4 regions of the Verrucosispora sp. FIM060022 genome follow, and region 1 is predicted to be linked to each of the others. Evidence: riboswitches for the same ligand, from Rfam matches in the RefSeq annotation. Region 1 holds a riboswitch; each other region holds the start of a gene.
What was found. A riboswitch is a leader RNA that binds a small molecule or an ion and turns the genes downstream of it on or off. The one in region 1 is predicted to bind cobalamin.
Positions count from the first base shown of each region.

Region 2: another riboswitch for cobalamin. It lies ahead of EG812_RS26225 (acyl-CoA thioesterase); the one in region 1 lies ahead of EG812_RS22550 (ABC transporter substrate-binding protein).
Region 3: another riboswitch for cobalamin. It lies ahead of EG812_RS15595 (ribonucleoside-diphosphate reductase subunit alpha); the one in region 1 lies ahead of EG812_RS22550 (ABC transporter substrate-binding protein).
Region 4: another riboswitch for cobalamin. It lies ahead of metE (5-methyltetrahydropteroyltriglutamate--homocysteine S-methyltransferase); the one in region 1 lies ahead of EG812_RS22550 (ABC transporter substrate-binding protein).

Region 1 is NZ_RQIV01000009.1:127,782-131,534, reverse strand. It holds gene EG812_RS22555 (FecCD family ABC transporter permease) at 1-456, opposite strand, end outside; gene EG812_RS22550 (ABC transporter substrate-binding protein) at 488-1,423, opposite strand; cobalamin riboswitch at 1,509-1,641, opposite strand; gene EG812_RS22545 (M14 family metallopeptidase) at 1,770-3,650, opposite strand.
Region 2 is NZ_RQIV01000013.1:70,580-74,332, forward strand. It holds gene EG812_RS26215 (MFS transporter) at 1-816, shown strand, start outside; gene EG812_RS26220 (hypothetical protein) at 821-1,150, shown strand; cobalamin riboswitch at 1,178-1,393, shown strand; gene EG812_RS26225 (acyl-CoA thioesterase) at 1,513-2,025, shown strand; gene EG812_RS26230 (LysE family translocator) at 2,071-2,652, shown strand; gene EG812_RS26235 (M48 family metallopeptidase) at 3,123-3,753, shown strand, end outside.
Region 3 is NZ_RQIV01000005.1:43,855-47,607, reverse strand. It holds gene EG812_RS15595 (ribonucleoside-diphosphate reductase subunit alpha) at 1-1,016, opposite strand, end outside; cobalamin riboswitch at 1,152-1,357, opposite strand; gene EG812_RS15590 (endo-1,4-beta-xylanase) at 1,598-3,753, shown strand, end outside.
Region 4 is NZ_RQIV01000023.1:4,998-8,750, reverse strand. It holds gene EG812_RS28890 (alpha/beta hydrolase family protein) at 1-947, opposite strand, end outside; gene EG812_RS28885 (transcriptional regulator) at 944-1,306, opposite strand; gene EG812_RS28880 (hypothetical protein) at 1,303-2,022, opposite strand; cobalamin riboswitch at 2,144-2,355, shown strand; gene metE (5-methyltetrahydropteroyltriglutamate--homocysteine S-methyltransferase) at 2,470-3,753, shown strand, end outside.

The DNA of each region.
Region 1 (3,753 bases):
GGCGGCGAGCGGAATGGTGGGCGGCAGGCCGGTCAGCGCACCGCTCGCACCGACGCCACCGATGGTCAGCACGACGGTGACCGCCAGCCCCGCTCCCGCGGCCACCCCGAGCAGGTACGGGTCGGCCAGCGGGTTGCGGAACACGCCCTGGTATGCACCGCCGGCCAGGGCGAGCAGCCCGCCGACCAGCAGTCCGAGCACCACCCGGGGCAACCGCAGCTCGGTGACGATGGCGACTTCCCGCTCGGTCAGTCCACTGTCGACGTGCACCCCGGGCAGCAGGTTGAGCAGTTCGAGCGCGACACTGCCGGGGGGCAGGCTGACCGGGCCGAGTGAGACACCGGCGACGACCGCGACGAGTACGGCGACGACACCGGCGGCGAGCCAACGTTTCCGCAGGCCCGCCGGCCGGGTCGCGGGCGAGACGGACGGTCCCCTTTTCAACGCCTGGCGCATGGGAAGGGTCCCTGTCAACGCCTGCCGTTCGTCACTTCTCGGCCTTGGTGGTGGCGTCCACGATGGCGCGCAGCAGGTCCACCACGCGCGGGCCCCAGCGGGAGGCGACGTCGTCGTCGAGTTCCACGATCTGGCCCTCGCGTACGGCGTTGATGCCCGCCCAGCCGCTGCGCGCCGAGACCGTCGCGGCGCTCTGCTGGCAGCACTTGACGTCGGAGAGGAAGACGAAGTCCGGGTTGGCCGCGACGATCATCTCCTGGGAGAGCTGCGGGTAGCCGCCGCTCCTGCCGTCCGCGTCGGCCGCGTCGGCGATGTTCTCCAGGCCGGCGAGGGAGTAGATCGAGCCGATGAAGGTGTTGCTGGTGACGGTGTACAGCTCCGGGCCCAGCTCGTGGAAGTAGGTGGGTGCCTGAACCCGCTGCGGCACCTCGGCCACGATCTTCGCGATGTCGTCCTTCATCCGCTGCACGACGTCGGCACCGGCGGTGGCGTTGCCGGTGAGCACACCCAGGTCGGTGATCTGCTGGTACGTGTCGTCGAGCGTCTGCGCCGCGGGGGTCAGGTAGACCGGGATCTTCAACGCCGCCAACTGGTCGACGATCTTGTTCCGGTCGTCGCTGAGCACCACCAGGTCAGGGTTCTTCGCGGCGATCGCCTCGGCGTTGGGCTGGTAGCCGGACAGGTCCGTCTTCGGCGCGTCGGCCGGGTGGTTGGACTGGTCGTCGACCGCGACGACCTGCGGGCCGGCGCCGACCGCGAAGAGCATCTCGGTGGCGGTCGGCGCCAGCGAGATGATCTTTTCGGGACGCTGTTCCAGCGTCAGCGATCCGACGGTGACGGGAAAGGCGCCGCCGGCCGGGCTGCCGCTGGCCGTGGGGGTCTCGGTGGTCTTCTCGGCGCAGGCACCGAGCGCCAGCGCGGCCACCGCGAGGGTGGCGGCGAGAATCCGGGGGGTACGTCTGAACATCGGTCCTCCTGTCGGTCGAGGAGTGTGGTGCTTCGCCGACAGGGAGCCACAGGCACCCGTGGGCGAGGCGCCCTTCCTCGAGAGCGCGTGTCGCGACCGCGCCACAGGCGACCTGGCTCGTCCCCCTTTCGGGGGCATCACAGTTGCGGGACAGCGCCGGTTTCACACCGACTTCGCTGTGGCGGGTCGGTAGAACCGTAGCGCACGCCCGGTGGCCGCCCCGCCGAGCCGTGGGGAGCAGCCACGTGGGTCGGCTCGACGTCGAGCCGACCCACGCATCTGGTACCCGAGTCATTTCCTGAAGACGGGGCCCCGCGCGAGGGGGGTGTGGCGGGGCCCCGTCGGTTCAGGAGGCGGTGATGGTGACGTTGTCCACAGCCGCCTCGACCAGGCTGGCCGTCGAGGCGTCCGCAGCCTCCACCAGGATTCGGATCGACTGCCCCGCGTACGGGGTGAGGTTGAGGTTCGAGGTGGTCCAGGCGCCGTTGCGGTTGCTTGCCGCGCCGGCCTGGCTGAGCAGGGTCGTGGTGCCGCCGTTGTGCACCACGCTGACCCGGAAGTAGTCGGCCGACGACGAGTTCGAGCCGTGGGCCAGGTACCAGGCCAGGGAGAGCGTCAACGTGCCGCTCGACGGCAGGGTGATCGCCGGGGAGCGGGCGCTTGTCACGCCGCCGTCCAGGTCGTAGTCACCGGCGGCGGAGCCGGCGAGCCGGCCGGTGACCAGGTCGTTGCTGCCGGCGTACGGGGTGAGCTGCTTGGCCCCGCTGGAGTTGGTGGCCTGGGCGGCACCCCGCTCCCACTGGCCCGACGTCGCGGTGTCGGTGCCGTTGGGGTTGATCGTCCAGCCGGTGTTGGTCTCGAAGGTGTCCGACCAGACAGTCGTACCGCCGCTGCCACCGCCGCAGTACTGGGCCTGCTTGTTGATCGCCCGGTACGGGCAGTCGGCGTACTCGGCGAGGATGAGCACCGCCTCCCGGTTGCGCGAGGTCTGCTGCGGGATCACCTCGTCGGGCGGGTAGAAGCCGCCGCCGGAGGCCGAGCGCGGGTACAGCTCGAAGGTGTACGCCCAGATGCCGTGCACCGCCCACATCCAGTCGATGCTGCTGCCGTCGGTGATGTACAGGTCACTGGACTGCTGCGGGGTGAAGTTGTTGGTCGCGGCCATCTGCCGACCGATGGTGGCGAAGGTGTTGTACTGGTCGGCGTTCATCCCGGTGGCGGTGTCGTTGTACGTGTAGCCGTACGGCCAGAGCACCAGCTCGGAGTAGGTGTGGAAGTCGATGTTGGCCTTGATCTGCTGCACGCCACCGACGACCCGGCTGTTGACGAAGTTGCGCAGCGCCTGGGTCTCCGGCGCGGAGAAGGCCGAGGGACCCCGGTAGGTGTCCGACGAGGTCGAGCTGGAGGAACCGCCGCAGCAGCCCCAGTTGTAGCTCCAGTTGCGGTTGAGGTCCGTGCCGACGTACGACGATCCGCTGTTGGGTTGGCGGTTCTTGCGCCAGGACCGGTAGGAGCCGGTGGCGATGTCGTACTCGCTGCCGTCCGGGTTGACCGACGGCACGATCCAGATCTCCCGGTTGTTGACCAGGTTGGTGATCCGGGAGTCGGTGCCGTAGCTGTCGGTGAAGAGGTTCATCAGGTAGATGGCCATCTCGACCGTCAGGTGCTCACGGGCGTGCTGCTGCGAGTTGAACAGGATCTCCGGCTCGTTCTCGTCCGTGGCGACGTTGTCGGAGATCTTGATCGCGACCAGGTCCCGACCCTCGTACGAGGTACCGATGCTGATCTTGCGGGCGATAGCCGGATGGTCCGCGACGACCTTGTTGACCACGGCGACCATCTCGGCGTAGTCGTGGTAGTTCGCGTCGGCCGGCGGGAAGGCCAGGGCACCGACGTCCCCGTGGTCGTGCCCACGGTCTGTCGGCGGCGCGGCGATCGGCTCCAACGTGAAACCGAGCCGGGTGATCGCGGCAGCCTCGGCACGGGTGGCCGAGATGTGCAGCACCCCGTGCTCGGAGTAGTCGATCGCGGCACCGGTGCGGGCGACCGCGGTGCGGTCGGCCAGCGTACGCGGGCCGAGCACCCGGTAGGGCGCGGCAGCCGGCTGTTCATCCCGGTCCGGTGCGGGTCGGGCGGAGACCGGTGGTGCGGAGAGTGCGAGCAGGCCGAGACCGGCGGCGACGATCATCGCCAGCGTCCGGCGGACAGGGATGGATCGGAAGGCCATGGACAACCTCCTGGAGGCGCGGGGTTTTCCCGCTCGGTAGCGGCCAGCCCACCACCGGTCACATGGTCATATCAACATCGATCGCTGTTTCGCCCATCCCAAC
Region 2 (3,753 bases), on a different contig from region 1:
GTGGAGTCGGGACGGCGCGGCGACTACGGCTGGATGGCCCTGCTGCTCTCCGGCGTCATGGTGATCTCCGGGCTGGTCGCACTGACCGGGGTACGGCGTCTCACCGCCCACGCCGGTTTCCGGATGCCCGATCAGCAGGCGGCCCACTCGACCATCGGTGACATCGCGGTCGCCTGGCGGGACCCCGACTTCCGCGCGCTGGTGCTGTCCTACCTGTTCACCGGCACCACTACTCACCTGTTCCTCGCAGCGCTGCCGTTCTACACCAGGTACGTCTTCGACAACTCTGGGCTGACCGCCGTGTTCATGGGGGCGTTCCTCGGTCCAGCGGTCATCGCCGGTCCGGTGTGGATGCAGGTGTCCCGGCGCATCGGCAAGCAGCGTGGCCTGCTGATCTGCCAGGCGGTCTTCGTGGCCGGTTCGCTGGCGCCGCTGCTCGGCTACGGCACCGGGCCGGCTGTCGCGGTGGTCGGCGTCCTGGGCATCGCGTTCGCCGGGCTGCAGCTGTTCGCGTTCTCGATGGTCCCGGATGCGGTCGCGGCCGCCGAGCAGCGCGGCACCGTCCGGGCTGGCGCCTACACCGGTGTCTGGACTGCCACCGAAGCCACCGGCACCGCAATCGGCCCGTACGTGTACTCGGCCGTGCTCGCCCTGGGCGGCTTCATCTCCACCACCGAGGGGCAGACCGTGACGCAGCCGGAGTCCGCCCACACCGCCCTGTTGATCGGCTTCACCGTGGTCCCGGCGGTGCTGATGGCTGCGGCGCTGACATTCCAAGTGCGCTGGAAGCTGGATCGGACACGCCACACCGGTTGATTACGTGCTCAGGCCGGCACCGATCGCCGAGCGAAAGCTCGCATGGCCAGCGTCCCGAGCATCGGGCGGGGGAGCCAGCAGCCAGAATGCCCAACGCCAGCCGACGGCGTCGGCCAGGAATGCCGCGACGGCGGCGGGTGGGGCGGCGAAGCGCAGCGGTGAACTCAGACAGCAGCCACCGCTGACCTTCGGGGCGGCGAACGCGGCCCTGGCGGCCGGGCCCATCACCCACGCGCAACGGCAGATCGCCGAGACCGCAGATACCGGGGTGTTCGTCATCGTCGGCCCCACCAACCATCAGGACAACGAGACGGCGGTCACCAACGACACCTGACACGCCAGCACCGCCTGGTGGACTGAGTACGATGGTCGCGGCGCTGGTTCGCCCGACCTCGACAGGACGGGCGTCGTAAGAGGGAACCCGGTGAGAGTCCGGGACTGCCCCGCAGCGGTGAGTGGGAACGACCGCCGTCAACAGCACTGGGCGCACCTGCCTGGGAAGCGATGGCCAGTAGGAGACCGGTACTGCCCGGTCACGCCCGCGAGTCCGAAGACCTGCCCGCGCCGCGTACACGACGTGTGTGCGCTGCCGTCGACCTCGCGGGTGGGTCGAGCGGGTGACACGCCACGGTCCGGCGTGTCCTCGACGTGCACCCAGCCGAGTCGGCGGTGTGCTTCCCGAGGACGGACCACGCAATGCACGACACCACTACGCTCGCCGGTCGGCCATCATCGGCATCGCACCTGACCCTGTCGCAGATCATGGACCAGCACCACACCAACCTGATGGGCACAGTTCACGGAGGCCGAATCCTCAACCTCATCGACTCCGTAGCCGGGGTGGTTGCCGCCCGGCATTCCGACGGGCCGGCGGTCACCGCCGCCATCGACGAGACGGCCTTTCTCCGCGCGGTACGGGTCGGCGATGTGGTCCACGTCGACGCCCGGATCACCTGGGCCGGACGCAGTTCCATGGAGGTGGCCGTCAAGGTGACCGCAGACCGGTGGGACCGGGCCGTGCCCCCCACCGACGTGGCCACCGCCCACCTGGTCATGGTGGCGATCGACGACGACGGACATCCTCGCGCCGTCCCGCCGTTGCTACCCGAGACCGACGGGGATCGGCGACGCTACCGCGAGGCACAGATCCGCCGCGAACACCGACTCGCGCTACGCCGCGCTCTGCTCGACGGTGCCGAGGAGGGCTGAGCCTTGCTCGGACTGTCAGTAACGACCCTCGTGGGCTACCTTGCCGTGATCGCCGTTCTCATGATCACACCCGGTCCCGACATGATGTTCGTCCTCACCAATGCCACCCGCTACGGCGCCCGATCCGGCGTCATCGCTGCACTCGGCGTCGCCGCGGGAGAAACCATCCACGTCGCGGCGGTGGTCTGCGGCCTGGCCGCGGTGATCACCGCATCGCCGGTGCTGTTCACCGCCATCCGCTGGGCCGGCGCCGTGTATCTGGTCATCCTCGGAATCCGAGCCGTACGCCACAGCGGCACCGCCAACCACAGCCACCCCGAGCGCGGCGCAACGCCTCGCCAGGCATTTCTGCGCGGGTTGGTAACCAACCTGCTCAACCCGAAGATGATCATGTTCAGCGTGGCATTTCTGCCCCAGTTCGTCGATCCAGCTGCCGGCGACCCCACCGCCCAGCTCATCCTGCTCGGTGCTCTGTTCGTCGCCGTACAGCTCACAGTTGACGTCACCCTCGGCGCGGGCGTCGGACGCCTGGCGCATCGATTGACCGACGGACTCTGGTCACGGCGCATCAACCGACTCTGCGCGTTCGCCTTCGTCGCGCTTGGCGTTCGCCTCGCACTGGGCTAGGCCGTGTTTCGTAGGGCGCGGAGCCATTGGTTGATGGCGGCGATGGTGAGGGTGGCTTCGTAGCGCACGGCGAGTCGTAGCGGGTGGCCTTGACAAACCACACTCACAGATTGCTGTCTTACCTGGAGCCTCGCCCTCATCGATCAGCAGCCCCGGCCTACCTGCGCTGACCTGCAAGATCAGGTTGGAAAAGGCTCAGTGACGGGCCTTCCTCAGGTAGGCGGTCCGATGGCGCCCGGCGGCGCCCGAGCCGGACCATGCACTGCTGTCACTTCGATCTAGACTCCACCCTCGTGCCGACGAAGACGACGCTGAGCAGATGTCCGGCCTGTGCCCACGACCTGGTCCTGCTGGAGGCGGGGACGCCCTCGTGGTGCCCTGCCTGTCAGTGGAACCTGGACGTGTACGACCCCGCCCTGGCCCCGTGGCGCGGCACCAGGATGATCGGTCGGTGGGGGTTCCGGCGAGGGTTGGAGATCGACCGGGCGACGCATGAGCAGGTGCTGGCCGACCCGGAGGCCCGCCCGGATGGGACGTCGTCGGGGGAGGTCTGGCTGTCGGTGGTCTCCGTGCTGCTGGCCCTGCTGGGGGTGGCGGCGGTGGGCTACCTCGCCTGGCTCGTCGTGGCCAGCGACCTGCCGCAGGGGGTCAGGCTGGCCCTGGCGATCCCGGCTGTGCTCGTCCTGCTGCTGGTCAAGCCGTCGTTCGGGCGGGTGCCCAGGTATGGCGTGATCACTGAGCGCGAGGCCCCGCAGTTGCACCGGCTGGTGCGGGAAGTCGCTGATGCCGCCGGAACACCGGTTCCCGACGTGATCTGTGCAGATCTGAGTCTCAACGCCGGTGTCGCGCGGCTGGGTTGGCGTCAGCGGTCGGTGCTCGTCATCGGGATTCCCCTGTGGGTGATGCTGCCGCGGCCGGCCCGGGTTTCGCTGCTGGCCCACGAACTGGGGCACCTGGCCAACGGCGATCCGCTTCGGGTGCGGAGGACCCTGCTGGCGAGGACGTTCGGCGCCCGGGCGGTAGTGGCCACCGGTGGGCGGAACCCCTGGCGGCGTGCCGTTCACGCGGCTGACTCGCTGGCCGAGCAGGGGTCGGGGCCGG
Region 3 (3,753 bases), on a different contig from region 1:
AGGTTCAGGTTGTGCGTACGCCTCGACTCCTCCCCGGTGTTGTCGCGCAACTCCAGGAACTCCTCGATGTCCGGATGCCAGGGTTCCAGGTATACGCAGGCCGCGCCCTTGCGCCGGCCACCCTGGTTGACCGCCGCCACCCCGGCGTCGAGGGTCTTGAGGAACGGCACGATGCCGTTCGAGCGCCCGTTGGTGCCCCGGATCAGTGCCCCACGACCCCGCACCCGCGTCCAGGAGATGCCGATGCCGCCGGAGAACTTCGACAGCTTCGCCACCTGGTGATACCGCTCGTAGATCGAGTCGAGTTCGTCACGCGGCGAGTCGACAAGGAAACACGACGACATCTGGGTGTGTCGGGTGCCGGAGTTGAACAGCGTCGGCGAACTCGGCAGGTAGGCCAGGCTGGACATCAGCCGGTAGAAGCCGATCGCCTCGCCGGGCGTCTGGGACAGCCCGCAGGCGACCCGCAGCAGCCAGTACTGCGGGGTCTCCACCACCTGCCGGGTCTGCGGATGCCGCAGCAGGTACCGGTCGGCGACGGTGCGCAGCCCGAAGTACTCGAACCGCAGATCCCCCGCCGGGTCGACGGCGTCGTCCAGCTTGCGGGCGTTGCGGGCCACGAACGCGGCGGTGGCGTCGCCGATCAGGCCCAGGCCGTGGGCGTACCGGATGGACTGGCTGAAGCTGGCCACCTGCTGGCCGCGTACCTCCTTGTCGACGAACGCGGCCAGCAGCCGCGCCGCGAGCCTGGAGTACTGCGGCTCCTCACCGATCAGCTCGGCGGCCGTCTGGATCGACAGCTTGTCCAGCTCGGCGGTGGTCGCACCGTCGTACAGGCCGCTTATCGTCTTCGTCGCCACCCGCAGCGGGTCGATCTCGTCCAGGTCGGTGACCCAGCGCTCCACCGCCTTGACGATCTTGTTGACGTCCACCGGCTCGGTGTCGCCGTTGCGTTTACGCACCTGCATCACGTGCCGGCGTTGCTCCGGCCCCGCCTGTGCCCGGGTCACCGTCATGGCCCCTCCTCGTACCGGTCGGTGAAGGTCGACGGGCACGCGGGAGGACGCCGCCGGTCACCGGACGGACTGACTGCCGTCGACGACCAGCTGATGGCGTCGGCCGTCCCGCGCGGCCTTCGACCGCCGCACACGTACGCGTGCGGCGCGCTGGCAGGTCTTCGGACTCGTGGGCGTGTTCGTGCCTACTGGCCGTCGCTTCCCAGACCTGGCGGGCCCAGTGCTTCGTTGACGGCGGTCGTTCCCACTCACCGCTGCGGGGCAGTCCCGGAATTCCACCGGGTTCCCTCTTGCCTCGGCCGTCGTGGAGTGACTGCCGAACCAGCTGCGGGCACTACTATATATGGGAACGGGCCAGGAACCTCAACACCACATGCTGTGTCGCCACGCGTGTCGATCGAATCATCCGCCCGAGCGCGACGATCGCCGCCGAGGCCACCGACCCCACGCATCTTTCCGAAAACTTCCGGAAGTTCTGGCTATGCCAATCGGGTCGACATAGCATGCACGCGCTTGGATCTGTCCGGAAACCCGACGTCAGGCACCCCCACCACTGTCCAATTTGCGTAAGGGACCAGTCGATGCGCCTGTGGAATCCGTCCCAACGATCACGACGCCGATCACGAACTTTCGCCGTACTCTGTTCGGCCGCGCTCGTCGCGGCCATCACCGTCGCGCCCACCCCGGCCGTGGCCGACGAGGTCGTGCTCAGCAACGACTTCGAGTCCGGCTCGTACGCCCCCTGGGGACCACGCGGTGACGTGACCCTCGCCATCGCCGACGAGGGTCACGACAGCGACGGCAGCCTGTCGGTCACCGGCCGTACCGCCAACTGGCAGGGACCGGCCACGAGCGCGACCGCGCTGATGCGGCCCGGCAACCGATACACGGTCACCGCCTGGGCGAAACTTCCGACCGGCACCGAGGGCAGCGCCGGTGTGCACTTCACCGTCGAGTCCACCCCGGCCGGTGGCGGCGAGAACACCTACACCTGGATCGGCGACAACGTCACCACCACCGCCGACGAGTGGGTACGCATCGGCGGCGAGTACACCCTGCCCACCGGTCTGGACGCCGCCACCCTCTACGTGGAGGCGGAAGGCAACACCCCGTTCCTGCTCGACGACGTCCTGATCACCGCGCTGGACGGCGGCGGGGGCGGGCCGGAGCCGGGCACGATCGTCATCGACACCGACTTCGAGGACGGTCTGGACGGTTGGGGACCCCGCGACGGCGGTCCGGGCGCCCCGACGGTCACCCTCACCGACGTCGCGCACGGCGGCACCTCCGCCGCGCTGGTCACCGACCGGGTGAACCAGGGCGCCGGCCTGGGCCGCGACGTGACCGGCCTGTTCACCGCGGGTGTCACCTACGAGCTCAGTGCGTGGCTGCGGTTCGCCGCAGGTCAGCCGGCCGACCAGATCTGGCTCAGCCTGGCCAGCACCACCGGGGACAGTCAGTCGTTCAGCACCCTCGCCCAGTTCGAGACGATCACCAACTCGGGCTGGACGGAGGTGACCGCGCGGTTCACCATGCCGGCGGCGGACAGCGCCTTCCTCTACTTCGAGACCCGCTGGCAGGGCGAGGACGTGACCGGCAACACCAGCGACTTCCTGGCCGACGACATCGTCGTGCAGGTGCCCGAGCCGCCGGTCATCGAGGACCTCACCCCTCTGCACGAGACCACCGACTTCCCGGTCGGCGTGGCCATCGACAGCCGGGAGACGATCGGTGCTCCCGCCCAGCTGCTGACCCGGCACTTCAACCAGATCACGGCCGAGAACCACATGAAGCCGGAGGCCTGGTACGACGAGGCGGGCAACTTCCGCCCGCACGAGCAGGCGCTGACCATGATGGACTTCGCCCGCGACAACGACCTGCGCGTCTACGGTCACGTGCTGGTGTGGCACAGTCAGACCCCGGCCTGGTTCTTCACCGACTCCGCCGGACAGCCGCTGACCACCTCGACGGCCGACCAGCAGGTGCTGCGGGAGCGGCTGCGTACGCACATCTTCAACGTCGCCGAGTCGCTGAGCGAGCGGTACGGCCCCTTCGGCTCCTCCACCAACCCGCTGTACGCCTTCGACGCGGTCAACGAGGTGGTCAGCGACAGCGGCGAGTACAGCGACGGTCTGCGTCGCAGCGAGTGGTACCGAATCCTCGGTGAGAGCTTCATCGACCTGACCTTCGAATACGCCGACGAGGCGTTCAACGACGTGTACGCCGCCGAGGGCGCTGACCGTCCGGTCACCCTGTTCATCAACGACTACAACACCGAGCAGAGCGGCAAGCAGGCTCGCTACCTGGCCCTGGTGCAGCGACTGCTCGCCCGCGACGTGCCGGTGCACGGGGTGGGACACCAGTTCCACGTCTCGCTGGCCATGCCGATCAGCGCCCTGGAGACCGCGCTGGAGACGTTCGCGGATCTGCCGGTCACCCAGGCCGTCACCGAACTCGACGTCACCACCGGCACCCCGGCCACCCAGGCGAAGTTCATCGACCAGGGCTACTACTACCGGGACGCCTTCCGGGTCTTTCGGGCGTACGCCGATGATCTGCTGGCCGTCACGGTCTGGGGGCTCACCGACGGACGTTCCTGGCGCTCCGGCAACGGCGGCCCGCTGCTGTTCGACGACAACCTGCGCGCCAAGCCCGCCTACTACGGGGCGGTCGACGGTGAGCTGCCCGCCCGGCTGCGCACCGCGAACGTCTTCGCCGGTGACGTGCCGCTGACCGC
Region 4 (3,753 bases), on a different contig from region 1:
GCCGCGCCGTCCGCCTGCACGTTGAGCCGCCATCCGTGCAGGTTCGACCAGAACTGCGCGATGCTCGGCTCGGCGGCCCGGGTGAACTCGGCGGTCATCAGCATGAACGGTCGGTCGATCTCAGCGACTGGTGGCACCGACTGCATCGGGCCGTCGAAGCCGAGCCCGGCCCGTACGCGCCGGTCCTGGTTCATGACGAGGGCGGTCGCGGTCGCGCCCTTCGACCAGCCGAACATGCCAATGCGACGCAGGTCAAACGCGGCGCCCAGGCTGGCCGGCAGCGGACGCCCCCGAACGTCGGGGTTGCGGCCGGCGGCCAGGTCCTCGATGCAGTCGAGAACGAACCGGATGTCGCGGGCGTGGTCCCATGGCGTGAACGACAGACCCTCGGGGACGGTGAGCCGGCCGTCGGGGAAAACGCTGAACGCGTCGTACGTGTGATCCACTGTGACCACGACGTAGCCGTGACTGGCGAGTTCCTGGACCACGATGGTGGCCTCGGCACGGTGACCGTCATTGCCGTGGGAGAACACGATCACGGGCAGCCGTGCGGGTGCCCGGAGCGCCGCAGCGCCCTCGTGGCCGGCCGTGCGGGGCGCCGCCGCGGCACCAGCGTCGAACCCGGCGGACACGAGCAGCGCACGCAGCGGCGCGGCGGGCATCCACGGCACCACCGGATGACGCCGGACGTTTCCGACGGCGGGATACCAGACGCTGGCCATCAGCTCGCGATGATGCCCGGCGCCGGCGACCGGATCCGGGCGGGATCCGTCGACGAGGTGCAGCGACACGGTGCCGACACGGTGCGGCCCGGTGGGCGGGGGCAGTGTGATCCGTGTCGGGCCGGGCGAAGCCGGCGCCGCTCGGCCGCGGTCGCCGAGCGGCACGGCGACGCCGGTCGCGAGCGCGGCTGCGAGCAGGCGCCGACGGGTCAGTGCGCTGGTCATCGGCCCTCCGCGGTGTCGGTGGTCTCAACCCGCGCAATGAGCAGCTTCAGCCGCCCGATCTCGTCGGCGAGCGCAGTGCTGCCGGCAGCGGTGAGCGTGATCCAGGTACGGCCGCGTCGCCCCTCGTACCCCTTCTCGATCTCGATCAGACCGGCCTCTTCGAGCACGCTGAGGTGCTTGGAGAGGTTGCCGCCGGTCAGTTCCAACTGGGTGCGCAGGTAGCCGAACTCGACCCGACGGGCCTCGTGCGCGATGGTGAGGATGCCCAGCCGGACCCGCTGGTGCACCACGTCGTCCAGGCCGTTGACCGGGTGGGCGGACGGTGCGTACGGGTCCGGGGCCCCGCTCGCGGCGGTCATCGCTGCCGCCGGCGGGCCACCGCGAAGCCGACCGCGCCCAGCAGCAGCACGGCGCCGTTGACGATCTGCGGCGGCAGGAACTCTCCCAGAATTCCCGCGTATCCCCAGTCGGGGTGCCAGAAGATGTTGATCGGCACCAGCACCACCGCCAGATACCCGAGGGTGAACACCAGCAGCGCGACGTGGCGCTCCAACCAGGCCAGCACCAGCAGCGCGACCCCGATCGCGCCCGCCGGTGCGACCAGACGGTCCAGCAGCATCACCCAGGAGGGGAGCGGTTGGGTGGGCGCCGAGCCGGCCAGGTACAGGCGCGCCAGCAGCCACAGAACGGTGAACAGGACGGTCAGCGCGACGCCGGTGATCACGTACGGCAGCACCCGGACGCCCAGCCCCCGCGACCGGGCGACCCGCACGGCGTAAACGGCGATCGCCGTGTACGCCAGCAGCAGCGCCGGCGGCCAATAGAACATCGCGCCGTCACGCCGGACGTGGCACCAGGAGCCGTCGTTCACGTCCGTGACCCACGCGCTCGCGGATCCACAGTCGGCTCGGAGGGAGTACCAGTCGATCGGAATCGCCACGAACGTCACCGCGGCCAGCACCAGTAGCGCAACCCAGGTCACCCGCTGGTCAAGACGCACCCGGCGGGCGAGGGCGCGCACCTCCGACAGCAGCTGGCGGGGGTCGCCGCTGGTGGGTACCGAATCAGCAGTCATGCCAACAGGTTTCCACAGCAAACCTATTTCCGATAGTGCTTTCTTGAGCGGTTACCGTGCTCGCCCTGACGCCCATCCCGCCCGTCGGACAGCGTGACGCGGAGACGACCATCCGGCCCGTACGATGGCGAGCGGCGCTGGTTCGCCCCATCCCGCCAGGGTGGGGTGTCGTAAGAGGGAACCCGGTGAGAGACCGGGACTGCCCCGCAGCGGTGAGTGGGAACGACCGCCGTCAACGAAGCACTGGACCACCAGGTCCGGGAAGCGACGGCCAGTAGGTGACCTCGTGTCATGCCCGCGAGTCCGAAGACCTGCCAGCGCTGCGCACGCCACCGGCGTGCGCCGCAGGCGGCCTCTCGGGAGGGCCAGGGCGGAAGCGGGCACCGTGAGATGTGCCTGCCTTCCCTCCCCGGGGCCGCTGGGCACTTCGAGGGAAGGACCCCACAGGTGACTACCGCATTCGGCCAGAGCACTGTGCTCGGCTACCCACGTATCGGCGTCGATCGTGAGCTGAAGAAGGCCGTCGAGGCGTACTGGGCCGGCACCATCGACGTCGACGCTCTGGAAAGCACCGCCGCCGGGCTGCGCGCGCAGGTGTGGCGGACGCTGCACGACGCCCGCCTCGACGCGATCCCGTCGAACACGTTCTCCTACTACGACCAGGTCCTCGACACGGCCGTCGCCGTCGGCGCGATCCCCACCCGCTTCGCCCGGCTGGGCCTGCCCGCGCTGGACACCTACTTCGCCATGGCCCGCGGCGTCGACACCGAGCCGGCACTGGAACTGACGAAGTGGTTCGACACCAACTACCACTACCTGGTGCCGGAGATAGCCCCCGACACCGTCTTCACCGCGAACCCGGCGAAGGCGCTGGGCGAGCACGCCGAGGCCCGCGACCTGGGCATCACCACCCGACCGGTGTTCATCGGGCCGGCCACGTTCCTGCTGCTGGCCAAGGGCGACGATCCGTTCGCCCGGCTCGACGACCTGGTCGACACGTACGCCGCGATCCTCACGGCACTCGCCGAGGCGGGGGTGGCCTGGATCCAGCTGGACGAGCCCGCCTACGTCGCCGACCGCACCCCGGCCGAGATCGACGCCCTACGCCGCGCCTACATCCGGCTCGGTGAACTCACGCACCGGCCGAGGATCTTCGTCGCCACCTACTTCGGTGACCTCGGCGCCGCACTGCCGGCGCTACTGGACACCCCGGTCGAAGCAATCGGCCTGGACCTGGTCGCCGGCCCGGGCAACCTCGACCGACTCGCCGCTGCCGGCCCACTGGCCGGCAGGACCATCGTCGCCGGCCTGGTCGACGGACGAAACATCTGGCGTACCGACCTGCGCGCCGCGATCGCGGCCGGAGCGACGGTCGCCGGGCTGGCCGACCACGTCGCCGTCGCCACCTCCTGCTCCCTGCTACACGTCCCGGTCGACCTGTCCGCCGAGACCCGCCTCGACCCCCGGCTGGCCGCGCGGCTCGCGTTCGCCCGGCAGAAGGTCGACGAGGTCGTCCTGCTCGGCCGTGCGCTGCGTGACGGCACCACGGTGCTACCGGCACCGCTGCCGCCGACACCGGCGGCCTGGCACCACGACAGTGTCCGCGGACGCCTCGCCGCACTGCGACCGGCCGACCGGCAGCGCGGGGACTATCCCGTTCGGGCCGCCCGCCAGCAGGATCGGCTCCGCCTGCCACAGCTGCCGACCACCACGATCGGCTCGTTTCCGCAG